2 regions of the Bacillus sp. PK3-037 genome follow, and region 2 is predicted to be linked to the other one. Evidence: a T-box and tRNA genes for the amino acid it is inferred to sense, from the RefSeq annotation. Region 2 holds a T-box; the other holds one or more tRNA genes.

Region 1 (10,381 bases), 1.4 Mb from region 2:
TTTTCTTCATCAAGCAAAATCCGCATCAGTTCAGGCACAGCAAGTGCAGGATGGGTGTCATTAATATGAATGCTTACTTTTTTATGCAAGCCATATAATGATTGATTCGTTTTGCGGTAATTGTTCACAATGCTTTTTAAACTAGCACAAACTAAAAAATACTGCTGCTTCAGCCGTAATATCTTACCCTCGTCATGCGTGTCATCAGGGTATAAAAATTCAGATACAGCTTCTGTTTCCCGTTTATAAGACAAAATATTGCCGCCGTGATAATGCGCATAAGGCTCGGCGTTCCAAAGCCTTAATGTGTTGACTGTGCCCGTATCGTATCCGATGATCGGGATATCATAAGGAACGGCGGTAATGATTGTTGCTTGCTCATGACGAAAATGCAGACGGCCGTTTTTTTCAATCATATGCACCTCGCCCCAAAACGGCACGTCAACCGCTTGATCAGCATTTCTTACTTCCCACACATTTCCGTTTTTCAGCCATTGCTCAGGCAGCTCAACCTGATGCCCGTCAACAATTTTTTGTTCAAATAAGCCATGCTTATAGCGAATCCCCATCCCATGCCCAGGCAAGTTTAACGAAGCCAGAGAATCTAAGAAACAAGCTGCCAATCGCCCCAGACCGCCATTCCCAAGCCCTGCATCACTCTCCATATAGAGGATCTCGTCTAAACTGATGCCGATCTCTTTCAGACCCGCTTCCACTACATCCCGAATACCGAGATTCATTAAATTTTGTTCAAGGAGCTGTCCGAGAAGAAATTCAATCGACAAATAATATGTCTGCTTTCCGGAATTGGACCTGCTTCTTTCATTTGTCTGGATCCAATCAGCGCTGATGTACTCTCTGATCATATTGCCTAAGGTTTTATATTGATCAAGCCTGGAAGAGTCCTTAAAGCTTTTCCCGCACGTCATTTCCAGACGCTTTAAAAATAAGGCTGCAAAGCGTTCTTTACTCGAGAACATCCCGTCCACTCCTTGTCACATGCTCGAAAATGCGCTGATACTGTTTGGCTGATTGTTTCCAGCTATAATCTGCATTCATTGCGGTCTTCATGATGCTCTTCCATACATCCTTTTGGCGATAAAACGACAGCGCCCTCTCGATCGTAAATTTCAGATCGTGAGCATTAAAGGCTGAGAACGTAAAACCGTTGCCTATGCCCTCTTCCTCCCGGTAGGAACGGACAGTGTCATAGAGCCCGCCTGTTTCTCTGACAACCGGAATAGCGCCATATTGAAGCGCGATCATCTGCCCCAGACCGCACGGCTCAAATTTCGACGGCATCAGAAACAAATCCGAGCCCGCATAAATCTGATGGGCAAGCGGCTCATCAAACCCAATATACGCCCTGCATTTATCGTGAAATGCAAATTCAATGTACCGGAAGTAATCCTCAAATTCCCGCTCCCCCGTACCGAGCACAATCAGCTGTATGTCTCTCTCCCCCAGCAGCTCATGCATCATTCTCTTAACAAGATCAAGCCCCTTCTGTTTGGTCAGCCTTGTTACCATACTGATCAGCGGAATATCTTTTCGTTCTGGAAGGCCCATCCGCCGCTGGAGCTTCGTTTTATTTTCTTCCTTTAAATCAAGACGTTCAGGGTCGTAATGCATCTCAATATACGGATCGCTCTCTGTCTGATATAAAGAGTCATCAATACCGTTTAAGATCCCTGTTAAATCTTTTTCCCTATGCTGCAAAACTGGCTCAAGCTGCTCGCCGTAATACGGCGTTAAAATTTCATTTCTATAAGTCGGGCTCACCGTTGTTACATGATCAGCAGCGAGAATCCCTGCTTTCATAAAATTAACAAATCCATTGCATTCTAATCTTTCATAATGAAAATGACTCATGTCCAGACCGAGCAAGTCATGTGTCACCTCAGGCGGGAATATACCTTGAAACTGCAAGTTATGGATCGTGAGCACACTTTTCATCTGCTCATAAAAAGGGCGCTTGCTGTATTCCTCTTTCAACAAGTAATTGACCATCGCTGTATGCCAGTCATGAGTATGAATGATATCGGCTTGAAAATTCACTGCTTCTGCCGCTTCCAGCACAGATCTTGAAAAATAAGCAAACCGCTCCCCATCATCAAAATGCCCGTACAGGGAATCCCTTGAAAAATAATATTTATTGTCGATAAAATAATAATTCACACCATCTTCAGCCAAATGTTCAATCCCGCAATATTGCTGACGCCAGCCAACAGCAACCGTACATTCAGCTGTTTTCTTCAAACGCTTTTTCCAGGGATCAGGAATTTGACTGTATTTCGGCATGATCACCGCTACGTCGTTCCCAAGACGAGAAAGCACTTTGGGCAGCGCGCCTGCCACATCGGCCAGGCCGCCTGATTTTACAAACGGGGTACATTCTGAGACAGCAAATAACACCTTCAAGAATTCATCAGCTCTCCTTGCACCAAACCTTTTTTTAACACGAGCGGCTGCTCCTCCGTTCCCGCAGCTTCAGTTGTATTGCCGATTTTGACATCTTTATCAGCAATCACCTGCTCCAGCAAACAATCCTCACCAATCTGCGTTTTTTGCATAATAATGCAGTTTTTCAGCTTTGTGCCTTTCCCGACATGCACCGCCCTGAACAAAATGCAGTTTTCGACCTCTCCCTCAAGCACACAGCCATTTGCCACTAAAGAATTTCTAACAGTGCTGTTCTTCCCGTATTTCGTTGGGGGCTCATCCTTCACTTTTGTATAAATCGGCTGCTGAGGCAAAAACACCTGCTGCCAAAAACGTGGCTGAATAAGCTCCATACTGTGGGTATAATACTTTTCTACAGAATCAATAACAGCTGCATACCCCGAATATTCATATGGGCAAATGGTCAATGCGGAGGCTTCCTTTTCAATAACCTCCTGAATGGTTCTGTATCCTTTTTCAATATGTCCGTAGATCAGATCCTTCAAGAGTTTAGAAGACATGATATAGATTTGCAGCGACTGACCGTCCTGAAAGACCTCGGTAATGTCACAGCCCGCCTCCTGATGTCTTTTCAGCACGTATTGAAATTGAATGTTGCATACAGTATGGCTGTTGGTGATGACTGCATATTGCTGTGTGCTTCTATGAAAGTAATCAAGATGATCAGAAAATTGGCGAAATGAACCGAATTCATTATACTCATCATGCAAATGCGGTGACGGAAAAAAAAAGAGGCCGTCCTTTTTTCGGTGTAAATCCCATTCCTTCCCTGCTCCAAGATGGTCCATAAGAGACCGGTAGCGATATTTCGGAAAAATCGCCACACTCCTAATGTCTGCATTCACCATATTGGACAGCATAAAATCTATCAAACGGTATCTGCCAGCAAAAGGAATCGCACCAAGCGACCGCTGTGCGGTTAAATCCTGAAGAGAATGCTTATATGTGGTTTCATCTATAACTCCTAACATTTGATTATTGATCAACTGATTCTGCCTCCTCTTCAGTAATTAAATCAATTCTTTCTCTACAAATTCCTCCGAAACAAGCAGCACCTCCTGAATGTCTTTTTCAGATTTAATCACTGCGCCACCCGGAAGCACTAAGCCCTTGGGCACGATAGCATTCTCAATCACGACATGCTCACCGATTGTCACATCCGGCATAATCACTGAACGCTTGACCGTTGCGTGCTTACCGACGGTGACACCTTGAAAAAGAACGGAGTGAGACACATTCCCATAAACAACACACCCCTCATTCACAAGTGAGTCATGAACCTGCGCCTCAGGCGAAATAAATTGCGGAGGCTGATTCGGATTGACAGAGTAAATCTTCCAATTGCGTTCAAACAGCCTCAGCTCAGACTCGTCTTTCAGCAAATCCATATTGGCTTCCCATAAGCTCTGCACCGTGCCGACATCCTTCCAATATCCTTTAAACGGATATGCGGAAAGCTTCTTTTTCTCCTCCAAAAGCAAAGGAATGATATCTTTGCCGAAGTCATGGCTTGAATACGGATTCCGGTCATCCATCTCAAGGTATTGCTTCAAGAGCGGCCAATTGAAAATATAAATACCCATGGATGCCAAATTGCTCTTTGGAAATTTAGGCTTTTCATCAAAATGTGTGATGATCCCGTCTTCATTTGTCTTCATGATGCCGAATCGGCTCGCTTCTTCCCATCCCACTTCAATCACGGAGATGGTCACATCCGCTTTCTTTTCAATATGAAAATCAAGCATTTTGCCATAGTCCATTTTATAAATGTGATCGCCTGATAAGATCAGCACATACTCAGGATCGTACTGGTTCAGGTAATTGAGATTTTCATAAATTGCGCTAGCCGTCCCTTTATACCACTTCACTTCGGATGACTCGGCATAAGGAGGCAATACCGTAACGCCGCCATTGTGCCTGTCAAGGTCCCATGCACTGCCAATGCCAATATAGGAATTCAGCTCCAGCGGCTGATATTGCGTTAAGATGCCTACTGTGTCTATGCCTGAATTCGAGCAGTTGCTGAGCGTAAAATCAATAATCCTGTATTTTCCCCCAAAAGATACAGCCGGTTTTGCCATATGTTTTGTTAATCCGCTGAGACGGCTGCCCTTCCCGCCGGCAAGGAGCATAGCCACACATTGTTTTTTCATTCATTTATCTCTCCTCTTTTTTTCACCGCCCGCATAATTGAAATGCCATAAGGGGGGATTGTCATTGTGATATAGCACGGTTTGTGATGAACAGCTCCAGGTTTGGCTGCCAACGGCTTTTTATTTAATTGACCTGAGCCCCCATATTTTTCATTGTCACTGTTCAACACTTCGATATATTGGGTAAGAAAGGGAACGCCAACATCGTATTGATGATAGACCGAGGGTGTAAAATTACATAAGATGATAAGCGCCTCACCGTGCCGTCTGCCATACCGAATAAAAGAAAAGATGGATTGCTCCTCATTGTGGACATCAATCCATTCAAATGATTGAGCACGATGGTCATTTTCATAAAGGATTTTGCTTTTTTGATAAAAGCGGAGAAGATCTTGAGTAAAAACACTTGCTTTTTGATGCATGGGGAAGGAGTTCAAAAACCAATCAAGCTGTTCTGTATCTTTCCATTCATCGAATTGAGCAAATTCCGATCCCATAAAAATGAGTTTTTTTCCGGGATGAGCCGTCATATAACCGAGTAAAAGCCGATATTGGGAAAATTTCTGCCAATAGTCGCCAGGCATTTTATGAAGAAGTGATTTTTTTCCATACACGACTTCATCATGAGAAAATGGCAATACAAAATGTTCACTAAACGCATAAAGCAAGGAAAAAGACACAAGCTGATGGCAGTGCCGCCTTTGTTCAGCAGGCGTCTCCATGTATTTCAGCACATCATTCATCCAGCCCATATTCCATTTAAAATGAAAGCCGAGTCCTCCTTCCTCAACAGAACCTGTTACTTGAGGCCATTCGGTGGAATCTTCCGCTATCATCATGACATGCGGATATGCCTCCCGCATTGTTTGATTAAGCTTTTTTAAAAATTCAACTGCATAGAGATTCGTATGGCGTTCATCCTGATTTGGCCAATACAGCATATTAGCCACGGCATCGACCCTAAAACCATCTATATGATAGAATTCCGCCCAGTACAACGCATTAGAAATTAAAAAACTATGAACTTCCGGTTTTCCTAAATCAAAGTTAGCGGTGCCCCACAGCCAGTTCTCCCTGTCACGCTCTTCTTGATATTCGTAAAGAGGCGCTCCATCAAACATATAAAGCCCATGCGAATCTTTACAAAAATGTCCGGGGACCCAATCAAGTATGACGCCGATGTTTGCCTGATGGCATTCATCAACAAACCTCATCAAATCATGTGGCGTGCCAAATCGGCTTGTCGGGCTGTAATACCCCGTTGCTTGATAACCCCAGGAACGATCGTACGGATGTTCATAAACGGGCAGCAGCTCGATATGGGTAAATCCCTGCTCTTTGATATAAGGAATAAGAGACTGGCCTAATTCTTCATAGGAGTAAAGCGTGCCATCGGGATGCTTCTTCCATGAACCAAGATGAAGCTCATAAATAAAAACCGGCTTTTCATATATCGTTTTAGCTTTCTGCTTCTTCTGCCACTTTTGATCATGCCAGCTGTACCCTGCAAGATCGTAAGTAAGAGACGCCGTATTCGGTCTTACTTCTGAATAAAAAGCATACGGGTCTGCCTTCAGCATGGTCTCTCCGCTATTTGTCACGATTTCATACTTATATCGTTCCTCTTCTTTCAAACCTGGAACAAATAACGTCCAAATGCCATGAGCATTAACTTTCTGCATAACATGAAGCTCACCTGACCAACTGTTAAAATCTCCAGCCACTCGAACTTCTGACGCATGAGGCGCCCACACACAAAATTCATACCCGCTTTGGCCATTCAGCTCGCGATTATGCGAGCCAAACAGCTGATAGCTTTTAAACAGACTGCCTTCGTGAAAAAGATAAACATCATGTGCTGTTGGGCTGGCAGCGGCCATGTAATCATCCTTTCTGACATCATAGTTTTCATTTATATTATTTATTCGTAGAAATAAAAAAAAGCCCTTTCTAGAAAGCGCTTATATTTATTGACATAAAACTTCATTTTCTGAAGAAAAACAAAAGATTTGGAGTTTTTTGTTGTAAATTTGATATAGAATAAAAAACAAAATCAGATGCATATCATTTAGAAAACAAAAAAACCTTGCAGGATATGCAAGGTTTCAGGATGACCCGTACGGGATTCGAACCCGTGTTACCGCCGTGAAAGGGCGGTGTCTTAACCGCTTGACCAACGGGCCGTCATGGCGGAGAAGGAGGGATTTGAACCCTCGCGCCGCTTACACGACCTACACCCTTAGCAGGGGCGCCTCTTCAGCCACTTGAGTACTTCTCCATATGGCTCCACAGGCAGGATTCGAACCTGCGACCGATCGGTTAACAGCCGATAGCTCTACCACTGAGCTACTGTGGAACGTAAAAGTCATGGTATGGTGGGCCTGAATGGACTCGAACCATCGACCTCACGCTTATCAGGCGTGCGCTCTAACCAGCTGAGCTACAGGCCCATGACGATATAGAAATGGAGCGGGTGATGGGAATCGAACCCACGACATCAGCTTGGAAGGCTGAGGTTTTACCACTAAACTACACCCGCAATTTTATTTGGGGCGATTGATGGGAATCGAACCCACGAATGCCAGAGCCACAATCTGGTGCGTTAACCACTTCGCCACAACCGCCAAAATATATATATTTGTAAATGGTGGCTCGGGACGGAATCGAACCGCCGACACACGGATTTTCAGTCCGTTGCTCTACCAACTGAGCTACCGAGCCTTATTATTTAAATGGCGGTCCGGACGGGACTCGAACCCGCGACCTCCTGCGTGACAGGCAGGCATTCTAACCAACTGAACTACCGGACCATTTTAATTTGTTGCACCCATCGGGCACTCCTTATTTAAAAGGATATATTTGTTTGGTTGCGGGGGCAGGATTTGAACCTGCGACCTTCGGGTTATGAGCCCGACGAGCTACCGAACTGCTCCACCCCGCGATGATAAAATGTAAGAATATATATGGCGGAGGAAGAGGGATTCGAACCCCCGCGGGCTTTGACACCCCTGTCGGTTTTCAAGACCGATCCCTTCAGCCAGACTTGGGTATTCCTCCGTATTGTGGTGGACCTTGTAGGACTCGAACCTACGACCGGACGGTTATGAGCCGTCTGCTCTAACCAACTGAGCTAAAGGTCCTTTGGTAGCGGCGGAGGGGATCGAACCCCCGACCTCACGGGTATGAACCGTACGCTCTAGCCAGCTGAGCTACACCGCCAAATCATATATTGAAATCAAGTGGAGCCTAGCGGGATCGAACCGCTGACCTCCTGCGTGCAAAGCAGGCGCTCTCCCAGCTGAGCTAAGGCCCCAAGAATGGTCGGGAAGACAGGATTCGAACCTGCGACCCCATGGTCCCAAACCATGTGCTCTACCAAGCTGAGCTACTTCCCGATTTCATGTAGATCATGGCGCGCCCGAGAGGAGTCGAACCCCTAACCTTTTGATCCGTAGTCAAACGCTCTATCCAATTGAGCTACGGGCGCAAATTATAATGCCGAGGGCCGGACTTGAACCGGCACGGTAGTCACCTACCGCAGGATTTTAAGTCCTGTGTGTCTGCCAATTCCACCACCCCGGCGTGGATGGTATAGTTGGAGCGGAAGACGGGATTCGAACCCGCGACCCCCACCTTGGCAAGGTGGTGTTCTACCACTGAACTACTTCCGCAGAAATGGTGCGGATGAAGGGACTTGAACCCCCACGTCTGTAAAGACACTAGAGCCTGATTCTAGCGCGTCTGCCAATTCCGCCACATCCGCAACATATAAATGGTGAGCCATGAAGGACTCGAACCTTCGACCCTCTGATTAAAAGTCAGATGCTCTACCAACTGAGCTAATGGCTCTTCTTACAAGAGACTTGAATATTATAACATATAAAAGTGGTGCCGGCAAGAGGACTTGAACCCCCAACCTACTGATTACAAGTCAGTTGCTCTACCAATTGAGCTACACCGGCTCATATGTAAACATATTATGTATAGTAAGAATGGTGGAGGATGACGGGCTCGAACCGCCGACCCTCTGCTTGTAAGGCAGATGCTCTCCCAGCTGAGCTAATCCTCCATAATTGCACTACCGTGCAACTGCTTGGCGGCGTCCTACTCTCACAGGGGGAAACCCCCGACTACCATCGGCGCTGAAGAGCTTAACTTCCGTGTTCGGCATGGGAACGGGTGTGACCTCTTCGCTATCGCCACCAAACAATTTGAGAGTGTTCTCTCAAAACTAGATAACAGGTGTGACATCATTAGACATTAGGTTAAGTCCTCGATCGATTAGTATCTGTCAGCTCCATGTGTCGCCACACTTCCACCTCAGACCTATCAACCTGATCATCTTTCAGGGATCTTACTTCCTTGCGGAATGGGAAATCTCATCTTGAGGGGGGCTTCATGCTTAGATGCTTTCAGCACTTATCCCGTCCGCACATAGCTACCCAGCGATGCCCTTGGCAGAACAACTGGTACACCAGCGGTGCGTCCATCCCGGTCCTCTCGTACTAAGGACAGCTCCTCTCAAATTTCCTGCGCCCGCGACGGATAGGGACCGAACTGTCTCACGACGTTCTGAACCCAGCTCGCGTACCGCTTTAATGGGCGAACAGCCCAACCCTTGGGACCGACTACAGCCCCAGGATGCGATGAGCCGACATCGAGGTGCCAAACCTCCCCGTCGATGTGGACTCTTGGGGGAGATAAGCCTGTTATCCCCGGGGTAGCTTTTATCCGTTGAGCGATGGCCCTTCCATGCGGAACCACCGGATCACTAAGCCCGACTTTCGTCCCTGCTCGACTTGTAGGTCTCGCAGTCAAGCTCCCTTGTGCCTTTACACTCTGCGAATGATTTCCAACCATTCTGAGGGAACCTTTGGGCGCCTCCGTTACCTTTTAGGAGGCGACCGCCCCAGTCAAACTGCCCACCTGACACTGTCTCCCCGCCCGATAAGGGCGGCGGGTTAGAAGGTCAATACAGCCAGGGTAGTATCCCACCGATGCCTCCACCGAAGCTGGCGCTCCGGTTTCCAAGGCTCCTACCTATCCTGTACAAGCTGTACCAACATTCAATATCAGGCTGCAGTAAAGCTCCACGGGGTCTTTCCGTCCTGTCGCGGGTAACCTGCATCTTCACAGGTACTATAATTTCACCGAGTCTCTCGTTGAGACAGTGCCCAGATCGTTGCGCCTTTCGTGCGGGTCGGAACTTACCCGACAAGGAATTTCGCTACCTTAGGACCGTTATAGTTACGGCCGCCGTTTACTGGGGCTTCAATTCGCACCTTCGCTTACGCTAAGCGCTCCTCTTAACCTTCCAGCACCGGGCAGGCGTCAGCCCCTATACTTCGCCTTACGGCTTCGCAGAGACCTGTGTTTTTGCTAAACAGTCGCCTGGGCCTATTCACTGCGGCTCTCTCGGGCTTGCACCCTAACAGAGCACCCCTTCTCCCGAAGTTACGGGGTCATTTTGCCGAGTTCCTTAACGAGAGTTCTCTCGATCACCTTAGGATTCTCTCCTCGCCTACCTGTGTCGGTTTGCGGTACGGGCACCTCTCACCTCGCTAGAGGCTTTTCTTGGCAGTGTGGAATCAGGAACTTCGCTACTATATTTCGCTCGCCATCACAGCTCAGCCTTATGGGAAACGGATTTGCCTATTTCCCAGCCTAACTGCTTGGACGCGGATATCCAATACCGCGCTTACCCTATCCTCCTGCGTCCCCCCATTGCTCAAATGGTGAGGAGGTGGTACAGGAATATCAACCTG
Region 2 (10,381 bases):
AATAACCGGACCTACGACGACAGGCGGGAGAAGCTTCATCAGCCAGCCTGTTCCGAGCTGTCTGATCAGCAAGGCAATCAGCCCGTACACAAGCCCTGCCAGAAACGCACCAACCATTGCCGCTCCGGGTCCGCCGGTCGCTTTTACCAAGATGATCGGAGAAATAAAGGCAAAGGATGAACCGAGATACGCTGGTATTTGTCCTTTCGTGATCAGAAGGTAAGCAAGTGTTCCGATACCGCTCGTCACCAATGCAACAGCAGGACTCATTCCGACCAGCTTCGGAACCAAAATCGTTGAGCCAAACATCGCAAATAAATGCTGCAGGCTGAACGAAACCCAAGAGAAAGGTTTCGGGATTTCCCTGACTCCCAAATTAACTTTTTTCTTACTCATGATGATTTTCCCCCTGATTGATGGATGACTTTTCATATTAGGATGACTTAATAACTGTATAAAAAAACCTCTTTGCTATTTTTACGCAAAGAGGCATACAAAGACCGGCCGCATACTTTCGGGGCTTCGCTGTGCACCTCTTTGCAACCTCTCTGGATTGCGTTTAAAAAGGTGATACATTATTCATTTTCATAAATGGCGACGAGATCGTTTTTGTCAACCTCATCAAGCTGAACCATAACCTTTTCAGCTTTTGAAGTCGGGATGTTTTTCCCGATGTAATCTGCTCGGATCGGCAGTTCTCTGTGTCCTCTGTCAACAAGCACAGCCAGTTGAATTGAGGAAGGTCTGCCTACATCGACAAGGGCGTCCATTGCGGCTCTGACCGTTCTTCCTGTGTAAAGAACATCATCTACGACAATTACTTTTTGATCTGTGATGTCTACCGGTATATCTGCACCTTTCACAAGCGGTTCTTCATTGCTCGTTTTTTTGGATAGATCATCTCTGTAAAGGGTGATATCAATTTCTCCAACCGTTACAGGATTCCCTTCAATCTGTTCAATCCGCTCGGCGAGGCGTTTTGCCAAGTAAATGCCTCTTGTCTTGATACCGACAAGGATGCAGTTGTTCATTCCTTTATTGCGTTCAATCATTTCGTGAGCAATTCTGGTCAGCGCACGTCTGATTGCCTGTTCGTCGAGAATGACAGCTTTTTGATTCATTATGTGACACCTCACAGTTCATTTAGAAGAAAAAACCCCTCTTGCCATTGGCAGAGAGGGGTTTTAGGACAAGGTGCGTGCATATACACGTATCCCGTCAATCCGTTATCCTTCTCAGCCTCTCTGGACTGTTTTAAAGAATCTATTCAGCTTCGTTTATTATTTCAGAAAAGAGATGCCCTGTCAACGGGTTTTTCTCAGATTTTCGATTAAAGCAGACATATCATCAGGAAGCGGTGCCTCAAATTCGATATATTCGTCAGTGCGCGGATGCTGAAAACCTAAAATTCCGGCATGAAGCGCCTGTCCGTTAAAATCGATCGTTTTTCTCGGCCCATATTTCGGATCTCCCGCTAACGGGAATCCGATATACTTCATATGCACACGGATTTGGTGCGTTCTTCCTGTTTCAAGCTGGCATTCCACAAGCGTAAACTCCTGGAAGCGGTCAAGAACATGAAAATGAGTGACGGCGTTTTTTCCATCACGTGTTACAGTCATGCTTTGCCGGTCTTTCTTATCCCGCCCGATCGGCGCATCAATTGTACCGTCATCGTGAGAAATAAGCCCATGGACAACTGCTGTATATTTCCGCGTAACCGTTTTGTTGACCAATTGGTTTACAAGTGACTCGTGCGCCATATCATTCTTCGCCACCATTAATAAGCCAGACGTGTCCTTATCGATTCTATGGACGATCCCCGGACGCATCACACCATTTATTCCGGATAAGTCCGTACAATGAGCCATAAGGCCGTTTACAAGTGTACCCGTAAGATGCCCGGGAGCTGGGTGCACAACCATTCCGCGAGGTTTATTGACGACCAGCACATCCTGATCTTCATAGTAAATATCCAGATCCATAGGTTCTGCCAGCACGTCGAGCGCTTCAGGCTCAGGCACAGTGACAGTCACCTGATCCCCCGGCTGAATTTTATAATTCGATTTTACAGGGCTTCCGTTCACGACAACTTGTCCGTCCTTCACCCATAGCTGCACCTGGGTTCTCGACCAACCATTTTCAGTCGATGCCAGAAATTTATCAATCCGCTCACTTTTTTGTTCTTCTGAAGCGGTTATGTCAAATTGATTCATGCTATTGCTCCTTCTTCTTTTTCCCGCTGTCCAACAGCATTTGTATAAATAAAAGCATTACGCCGACACATAATGAAGAGTCTGCGATATTAAAAATCGGGTAATTGTAATTGACGATAATGACATGGATAAAATCCACCACTTCCTGTCTGACAGCCCGATCGATAAAATTGCCGATGGCGCCGCCAAGCATGAGTCCAAGGGAAACACCAAGAAGCTTTTGCCCTTTCGTATAACGCTGTATGTAATAAACAATACCAATAATGACTGCAGTTGTGATGAGGTAGAAAAACCACATCTGACCGGCTAATATCCCCCACGCCGCACCCGTATTGCGATGGGAGGTGATATAGAATACCTGATCAATAATCGGTATGCTTTGTCCAAGTTCCATGTTCTTGACGACAAGCCATTTTGTCAGTTGATCAGCTGCGATAATAAGTAGTGCGATAACGTAATACAGCACAAACGTTCCTCCATTATACGGTTACTTTAGTCCATTATGCATTTTATCAATAAAAAGCACTGGAGTAAAGAAATATCAGCCTCTATACAGACTTAATCGGAGAGGCGCTGTTATTCATACAGCGCCTGATCATATTCAATATCAGTTGGTTTCCACAGAGGAAGTGTTTTTTTTTCAAATTGGACTGAATACAGAAAATCATTTGCTGTTCGCGCTGTCGGCAGCACAGCCAGCTTTGAAAGAGGAATGGGAGCTCCAGTTTCTTCACAGTATCCGAATGTGCCGTCCTCAATTTTCGACAATGCGAGAAGAACGTCTTGAAGCTCTTCTTTAATATGATAGATCAGAGTTGCTTTTTGTTTATGATTGATTGCTGCTTGCGGGCTTGTTGAAACCTGAAAGCAAGAATACTCAAATAATCTCGACTGTAATTCTTCTTTCATCAGAAGAAGTTCCGTATAAATTGCGGTCAGTTGATCATTCATTCATCACAACTCCTGCTCTTAACGTAATACCTATATTGTTACCTGTGAATGATGATCTAAAGCCCATAAGATTTTTCCTGCCATTCTAAACGATGTCACTCTTGGCACAAAAAAAGGCCCGGCTTTTGCGCCGGGCTCTTTTCATTAGTTCTGATAATACTTTTCAACGATTTCAGCGTTGCGCAGTGACAATGTAGGATATTTCGGGTTCGCACCTACATCTTTAGAAATCACACGGGATCTCTCACACATTTCGCCTTCAGCTTTCTCGACAGTGATTTTCCCTGTCTCAAAGCTTTGTGCATCGTTTGGCGCTTCATTTTCTTCGCTGATGGTTAATTCAGAAACAATAAACAGCTGAGAAAGATTTTCTTTAATAGAAGCTAATAGCTCTTTGTTTTCTTTATTCGGATACAATTTCAGGCTTGCTTCCAATGATTTACCGATGATTTTTTCATTTCGCGCTGTTTCTAACGCTTTTAGCACATCATCACGAAGAGACATAAAACGGTCAAACTTATCTTCTGTCGCTTCGCTGTTTGGAACCGCAATCGTTTCCGGCATGTCTGTCAGCTGAACGCTCTGCTCATCAACGAATGTTAAATGAGACCATAATTCGTCAGCGGTATGAGGCAGAATCGGTGCTGTAAGCTTCACTAACGCAAGCAGCGTTTCATAGAATACAGTCTGCATGCTGCGTCTATCCGGATGATCCGCATGCTCAATGTATACAATATCCTTAGCGAAATCCAGATAGAATGAGCTTAATTCAATTGTACAGAAATTATGGATGCTGTGATACACAACCGCAAACTCGTACTCGTCGTACGCTTTTTTCACTTTATCAATCAGTTTGTTTAGCTTAACCAGCATATACTGATCGACTTCACGAAGATCTTCAACAGCCACCGCGTTTGTTTTTGGATCAAAATCGAACAGGTTGCCGTGAAGGAAACGGAACGTGTTGCGGATTTTACGGTATACTTCAGCAACCTGCTTCAGAATCGCATCAGACACGCGAACATCCGCCTGGTAGTCAACAGAAGACACCCATAATCTCAAAATGTCGGCGCCAAGCTGTTTCATGACTTTTGCTGGAACGACGACGTTACCGATGGATTTACTCATTTTTCGTCCTTCTCCATCCAGTGCGAACCCATGGCTGAGCACACCTTTATATGGCGCTTTTCCTGTTACGGCTACTGCTGTTGATAGAGATGAGTTAAACCAGCCCCGGTATTGGTCAGAGCCTTCAAGGTATAAGTCAGCCGGCCGAACGAGATCCTCGCGTTCTTCAAGCACCGCTTGGTGGGAAGAACCAGAATCAAACCAAACATCCATGATGTCCTGTTCTTTTGTAAAAGTGCCGTTCGGGCTTCCAGGATGCGTAAAGCCTTCCGGAAGAAGATCCTTCGCTTCTTTTTCAAACCAAATGTTTGAGCCATGTTGTCTAAACAATTCTGAAACGTGCTCAATCGTTTCATCTGTGATGATTGGCTCGCCGTTTTCAGCATAAAATACCGGAATCGGCACACCCCATGCACGCTGTCTGGAAATACACCAGTCTCCGCGGTCACGAACCATGTTGTGCAAACGCTGCTCGCCCCATTCAGGAACCCATTTGGTTTCTTTAATGGATTGAAGCAGGTCTGATCTGAAATCTTTAATAGACGCAAACCATTGCGCAGTTGCTCTGAAAATGGTTGGCTTCTTTGTTCTCCAATCGTGCGGATAGGAGTGTGTAATGAATTCAAGCTTCACGAGCGCGCCTTTTTCTTCGAGCTGCTGTGTGATCACTTTGTTTGCATCATCATAGAACATACCTTCAAAGCCAGGAGCTTCGCTTGTCATCACACCTTTTTCATCAACCGGACAAAGGACGTCTAAGCCGTATTTTTGGCCAATGATAAAGTCATCTTCCCCATGTCCCGGTGCTGTATGAACACAGCCTGTTCCGGCGTCAGTTGTCACGTGATCGCCAAGCATAACGAGTGAATCTCTGCCGTATAGCGGGTGTTCAGCGATAATATTTTCGAGTTCTTTCCCTTTGATCGTTCTTGTCACTTCATATTGCTCAAAGCCGCATGCAGAAGCTACAGCTTCAACCAGTGCACTTGCTACAACAAAGCGGTCATCACCGACTGCAATCACGCTGTATTCCAGATCAGGATGAACTGAAATGCCGAGGTTTGCAGGAATCGTCCAAGGCGTTGTTGTCCAAATGATGATGCGCTCGCCGTTTTCAAGCACGCCTTTTCCGTCTTTCACGCCAAACGCAACGTAAATAGATGCTGAGCGTTTGTCTTGATATTCGATTTCCGCTTCAGCTAAAGCAGACTCACTTGAAGGTGACCAGTTAACCGGTTTAAGGCCTTTATAAATGTAGCCTCGTTTTGCCATTTCACCGAAAACGCGGATTTGCTGCGCTTCATATTCCGGTTTTAGTGTCACATATGGATTTTCCCAGTCGCCGCGGACTCCAAGACGCTTGAATTGCTCACGCTGACCCTCAATTTGCTTCCATGCATATTCTTCGCATAGCTTGCGGAATTCAGCTACTGACATTTCTTTGCGGTTCACTTTTTTGTTTTTTGTAAGAGCTGTTTCAATCGGCAACCCGTGTGTATCCCAGCCCGGTACATACGGTGCGTTGTACCCGCTCATTGATTTGTAGCGGACGATGAAGTCCTTTAAAATTTTGTTAAGCGCGTGGCCCATGTGGATATCGCCGTTTGCGTACGGAGGCCCGTCATGTAAAACAAATTTAGGGCGGTCTTTCGTCCGTTCCTGTACTAGACTGTAGATATCCTGCTCCTCCCATTTCTTTTGCATGTCAGGCTCACGGTTCGGCAAGTTGCCTCGCATCGGAAAATCTGTTTTCGGCATTAAGAGCGTGTCTTTGTAATCCATTTTCATTCCTCCACCAATTTTTTCAGAAAATAAAAAAAGCCCTCTCATCCCATAAGGGACGAGAAAGCTTATCTCGCGGTACCACCCTTTTAGAAAAAGCCAGGCTTACGCTTTTTCCTCTCGAGCATCGTAACGTGATGAACGTCCTAACCTACTGTGAGTTCAGAAAGGAAACTTAAGGGCTGATCTACATGATTCCGGCCATCCCGGACTTTCACCATCTCCGGGTCGCTATGAAGGCATGATGGAAACATGACTGTCCCTTTCAACCGTCTTTTCATCTGAATTTATGAACGTATTATATTCGACAAGCTAAGAAAATGTCAAGGTAATCAGAGAATTTATTCCTTTTCCTCAAACACAGCGTCGACTTCATACTCAAGCAAATGATCCCAATCGTCATTTTTCAGAAGATCAAGCTGCGCTTCAATCAGCATTTGGAAACGTGTTCTGAACACTTTAGACTGTTTTTTCAGCTCTTCGATTTCCATTGCGATTTTTCTTGATTTTGATAAAGATTCGTTGATGATGCGATCAGCGTTTTTCTCCGCTTCCCGAACAATCAGCTTTGCTTCCTTTTGAGAATTGCGCTTTACGTCCTCAGCTGCTTCTTGGGCAACCAGAATCGATTTATTCAGCGTTTCTTCAATGTTGGCAAAGTGTCCGATTCTTTCATCGAGCTCATTGACTTTCGCTTCTAGCTCTGTTTTTTTTCGGAGAACAATTTCGTAATCTTTTCTGACTTGACTTAAGAATTCATTTACCTCGTCTTCATCATATCCGCGAAAACTTTTTGTAAACGTCTTGTTGTGAATATCATTCGGCGTTAATGGCATGATGCCACCTCCATTTTTTACATTTCAGTACGGTTATCTAGTTCACATTATAAAACAAATTTCGCACAGATGGAGAAAAAAACTGAAAAACCGACTATTTTTGTCGTTCAAACGTGACTCTCCACTTGTCTTTTTTGGTTTTCCCTTCGATTTTTGTCAGGCTGCAGCGGCCAAAGCCCCTGATAGAGAGCATATCCCCTTCAGCAACCTGGTAAGAAGGGTCTTCAACAACCTTCCAGTTCACTTTTACGAGACCGTTTTTCACCAGCGTTTGTGATTTCTGGCGTGATTGCCTGCTCATAGAGGCGCAGACCGCGTCAAGCCTTAAAGAAGAAACGGTGTCATCTCTTATTTCGACATCTAATGCAGGAATTTCAAGGTCTGACAAGTCAATTTTCTCAAGCTTGACTGCGGCTTTTCCGGCTTGGGTAAGCTGTGCCGCAACAAAATCGGCTGTATCAGCTGAGACAATGATTTGCACCGCCGTCTCTGAAAACACTAAATCGCCAAACTTTTGCCGTTTCAGACCGATTCCCATTAATGAACCAAGGAGAGACCGGTGATCAACCGTCACAAATTTTTCAGCATAGCGAACGTCAAACGCCTGAAGCTCAAAATCCGATTCTTCCGGCGTGATGTACTCAGGATATAAAATGGCCCGTTTTCGCTCCGCTCTGTCATAGCCGCCGGAAAAAGCCAGTCCTACATCTGCCTGTCCCGTGACCGCAGCGAGAATGACCTGTTCCCGGGGATCTAAAAAATCGGTCAGCTTCATCCGGTACTGCTCCTGGACAATTCTTTTCCATTCGAGCGCCTGATCGATAAAGGCACGCTCTTCTTTTCTGAAGTGCTGATAAATATCGCTCATCGTCTTTCCCTTCTATGTAAAGAGGCTTGGCTGCTGCCAAGCCCCCTATCAAACTGTCACCTTAAAACGCAATCATGCGATAAAGCCCCCATAAGCCGGTTGTTGCAAACCGCAGCACAAGAATGGCCACGATTGGCGAGATATCCAGCATTGCAATTGGAGGGATGATTTTTCTGAATGGCTCGAGATATGGTTCACAGATCGACGCTAAAAACCGTCCGACTGCTGTTTCCCTCGTACTCGGCACCCATGACATAAAAATATATATGATCAGGGCAAATGAGTATATTGTAATTAATAAGCTTAAAACCGAAAAAACTTGATAAAGGATCATCTCGCTTTACCACCTCTGATCGTCTTCAGATATGAGCTCAGAAATTGTGCCTGAAACATCTACGTTGTCAGGCGTGCATAGGAAAATATCTGAACCGATTCTTTGGATATCGCCGCCAATGGCATAAACGGTGCCGCTTAAAAAGTCAACAATCCGTTTCGCCTGGTCATGCTGTATCCGCTGAAGATTGACGACAACTGCCCGCCTGTTCTTCAGATGGTCGGCTATTTCCTGCGCCTCCGCATAAACGCGCGGCTCACTCAACACCACTTTAGAGGATTTCTGAACACTTTGCAAGCTTACTACATTCTGTTTGGCTGCTGGTTTACCAGCATTATAAGCAGGTTTTTCTTTTTGTTCCTGTTCTTCATGAGAATCCCGCTCAGTTTCAATATATTCGTATTCGTATTCTTCTTCATCCATTGAGAAAAAGTTTTTCAGTTTATTTTTCATACTCATTGCTGTACACCCCCTGTTTCATTTCCGACTAACGATGAGCCGATTCTAATATAAGTAGCCCCTTCTTCAATCGCGATTTCAAAATCATTTGACATGCCCATCGACAGTTCTGTACACGGAGCGTTCGGCTGTTTCAGCTCTTGAACCTGATCACGAAGTTCTCTAAGTGTTCGGAAACAGCTTCTAATCTCATCTTGGTCATCAGTCAGCGGAGCCATTGTCATCAGTCCGGCCACAACAATGTTGTCAAAGCTGGAAAGCTCCTGTATGAATGGTATCACTTCTTCTTTATTCATGCCGTGTTTAGAGGGCTCAAGCGAGGTATTGACCTGCACAAAGCATTGGACAGCACCTTCAGCCCGTTTTTCAATTTCTTTCGCTAATGAAAGCCGGTCCAGGGAATGAATATAGGAAACAGAATTGACGACAGCTTTTACTTTTCTTGATTGAAGGCTGCCGATAAAATGCCATTCCGGATTTCCTTTCATGATTTCCTGTTTGCGAAGCAGTTCGGCGTCCCGGTTCTCTCCGAGGCACGTGATGCCTGCATCGACCGCCTCCTGTGCTCTTTCAGGCGACACATATTTTGTGACTGCAATAACCGTAACTTCATCGGATCTGCGGCCCGATCTGTTACATGCTTCGTTTATTCGTTCGTTTATATGTCGTAAATTTTCAACAACACGCAAGATCTTTTATGCCTCCTTCATTCCGATAAAGGACATCATCCGTCCTGTTTTCCCCTGATCTCGCCGATGGGAAAAGAAAAGTGACGGCTCACTTTCCGTACATAAACCGCTGACAGAAATCTGCTCATTTGCCAAACCGCTGTCGATCAGTATGAGTCGGTTCAGCTCTTTCAGGTCAAGCTGATACTGCCCCTGCCCCGTCTGATTCACGGCGCGATCTGCTGAAAACGGCAATGCGCGGACAGCATTCATCACACGGTCATCTACCGTATAGCACGCACCGCAGATAGACGGTCCGACAACAGCGTATATATCAGAAAGCGTCGAGCCCTCCTGTTCGGTCCATTGCTTCACCATTTCTCTGCCAATCTGTTTGACCGTGCCTTTCCATCCGGCATGAGCGATCCCGACAAGCGATTTCACCGGATCGAAAAAGAATAGAGGCACACAATCAGCAAAGCATAATGCCAAAAATACATTTTTATCATTTGTATAGAGCCCGTCTGTTGCTTTAAAAGCTGAGTGATACTCACGGGCGCCTTTTCCCCTATCCCTCTGCGTCACTTTTTGGACGCGATTGTCGTGTGTCTGGTCAGCAAATACCCAAGACTGCAAATCAATATTAAACATATCGGCTATATATTCACGATTTTTAACCACATCTGCATCTTTGTCATGAACGTGCAATCCTGTATTTAACGACTCAAAAGGTTTTTGGCTGACACCGCCGTTTTTCGTAGTAAACCCAGCAATGACTTCCGCATCGTTTTGATTCGTTTGTTTCCAGTCTTGTATCATGAGTGTCGAGGGGGTGGTGAGACTGAATGGGTGATATGTATTCATGATGATCCAACCTTTCGACAAACATTTATAAGGCGTAATTTCCCACTTATTTTACCACATCTTTCTGCATTCGTTTAGCGCCGATTTACATATTTCATAAATGAAATGTGCCGGAAGAGTTCAGACTTCCGGCATTTGACAATCAGCGGCAAAAAAGCAGGTTAAGCATGGGATTCACTTAATCGGACTAAAATGACATCTTCTCCGATTTTAACTATATTTCGCCAAGGAATGACCATTTCCTCTTCCTTTCCAAAAAAACCGAGAACTTTTCC

What was found. A T-box is a leader RNA that pairs with one kind of tRNA and senses whether it is charged. The one in region 2 lies ahead of ileS (isoleucine--tRNA ligase), so its partner is inferred to be a tRNA-Ile.
Region 1: it encodes a tRNA-Ile, which carries the amino acid that the T-box ahead of ileS (isoleucine--tRNA ligase) is inferred to sense. The anticodon was not compared.

What each region holds. Positions count from the first base shown of each region.
Region 1 is NZ_CP096408.1:1,114,030-1,124,410, reverse strand. It holds gene glgP (glycogen phosphorylase GlgP) at 1-980, opposite strand, end outside; gene glgA (glycogen synthase GlgA) at 967-2,421, opposite strand; gene glgD (glucose-1-phosphate adenylyltransferase subunit GlgD) at 2,418-3,449, opposite strand; gene M1D69_RS05800 (glucose-1-phosphate adenylyltransferase) at 3,474-4,616, opposite strand; gene glgB (1,4-alpha-glucan branching enzyme) at 4,613-6,496, opposite strand; tRNA gene M1D69_RS05790 (tRNA-Glu) at 6,728-6,799, opposite strand; tRNA gene M1D69_RS05785 (tRNA-Ser) at 6,804-6,894, opposite strand; tRNA gene M1D69_RS05780 (tRNA-Asn) at 6,898-6,972, opposite strand; tRNA gene M1D69_RS05775 (tRNA-Ile) at 6,990-7,066, opposite strand; tRNA gene M1D69_RS05770 (tRNA-Gly) at 7,082-7,155, opposite strand; tRNA gene M1D69_RS05765 (tRNA-His) at 7,165-7,240, opposite strand; tRNA gene M1D69_RS05760 (tRNA-Phe) at 7,262-7,337, opposite strand; tRNA gene M1D69_RS05755 (tRNA-Asp) at 7,350-7,426, opposite strand; tRNA gene M1D69_RS05750 (tRNA-Met) at 7,481-7,557, opposite strand; tRNA gene M1D69_RS05745 (tRNA-Ser) at 7,581-7,673, opposite strand; tRNA gene M1D69_RS05740 (tRNA-Ile) at 7,680-7,756, opposite strand; tRNA gene M1D69_RS05735 (tRNA-Met) at 7,759-7,835, opposite strand; tRNA gene M1D69_RS05730 (tRNA-Ala) at 7,857-7,929, opposite strand; tRNA gene M1D69_RS05725 (tRNA-Pro) at 7,935-8,011, opposite strand; tRNA gene M1D69_RS05720 (tRNA-Arg) at 8,027-8,103, opposite strand; tRNA gene M1D69_RS05715 (tRNA-Leu) at 8,113-8,198, opposite strand; tRNA gene M1D69_RS05710 (tRNA-Gly) at 8,213-8,287, opposite strand; tRNA gene M1D69_RS05705 (tRNA-Leu) at 8,293-8,379, opposite strand; tRNA gene M1D69_RS05700 (tRNA-Lys) at 8,390-8,465, opposite strand; tRNA gene M1D69_RS05695 (tRNA-Thr) at 8,503-8,578, opposite strand; tRNA gene M1D69_RS05690 (tRNA-Val) at 8,610-8,685, opposite strand; rRNA gene rrf (5S ribosomal RNA) at 8,708-8,823, opposite strand; rRNA gene M1D69_RS05680 (23S ribosomal RNA) at 8,878-10,381, opposite strand, start outside.
Region 2 is NZ_CP096408.1:2,486,250-2,496,630, forward strand. It holds gene pyrP (uracil permease PyrP) at 1-396, opposite strand, end outside; gene pyrR (bifunctional pyrimidine operon transcriptional regulator/uracil phosphoribosyltransferase) at 576-1,121, opposite strand; gene M1D69_RS12670 (RluA family pseudouridine synthase) at 1,305-2,216, opposite strand; gene lspA (signal peptidase II) at 2,218-2,682, opposite strand; gene ylyA (sporulation-related RNA polymerase-binding protein YlyA) at 2,793-3,167, opposite strand; gene ileS (isoleucine--tRNA ligase) at 3,312-6,077, opposite strand; T-box leader at 6,129-6,356, opposite strand; gene divIVA (septum site-determining protein DivIVA) at 6,419-6,913, opposite strand; gene M1D69_RS12695 (YlmH family RNA-binding protein) at 7,008-7,781, opposite strand; gene M1D69_RS12700 (YggT family protein) at 7,843-8,115, opposite strand; gene sepF (cell division protein SepF) at 8,122-8,574, opposite strand; gene M1D69_RS12710 (YggS family pyridoxal phosphate-dependent enzyme) at 8,571-9,263, opposite strand; gene pgeF (peptidoglycan editing factor PgeF) at 9,270-10,106, opposite strand; gene M1D69_RS12720 (YlmC/YmxH family sporulation protein) at 10,268-10,381, opposite strand, start outside.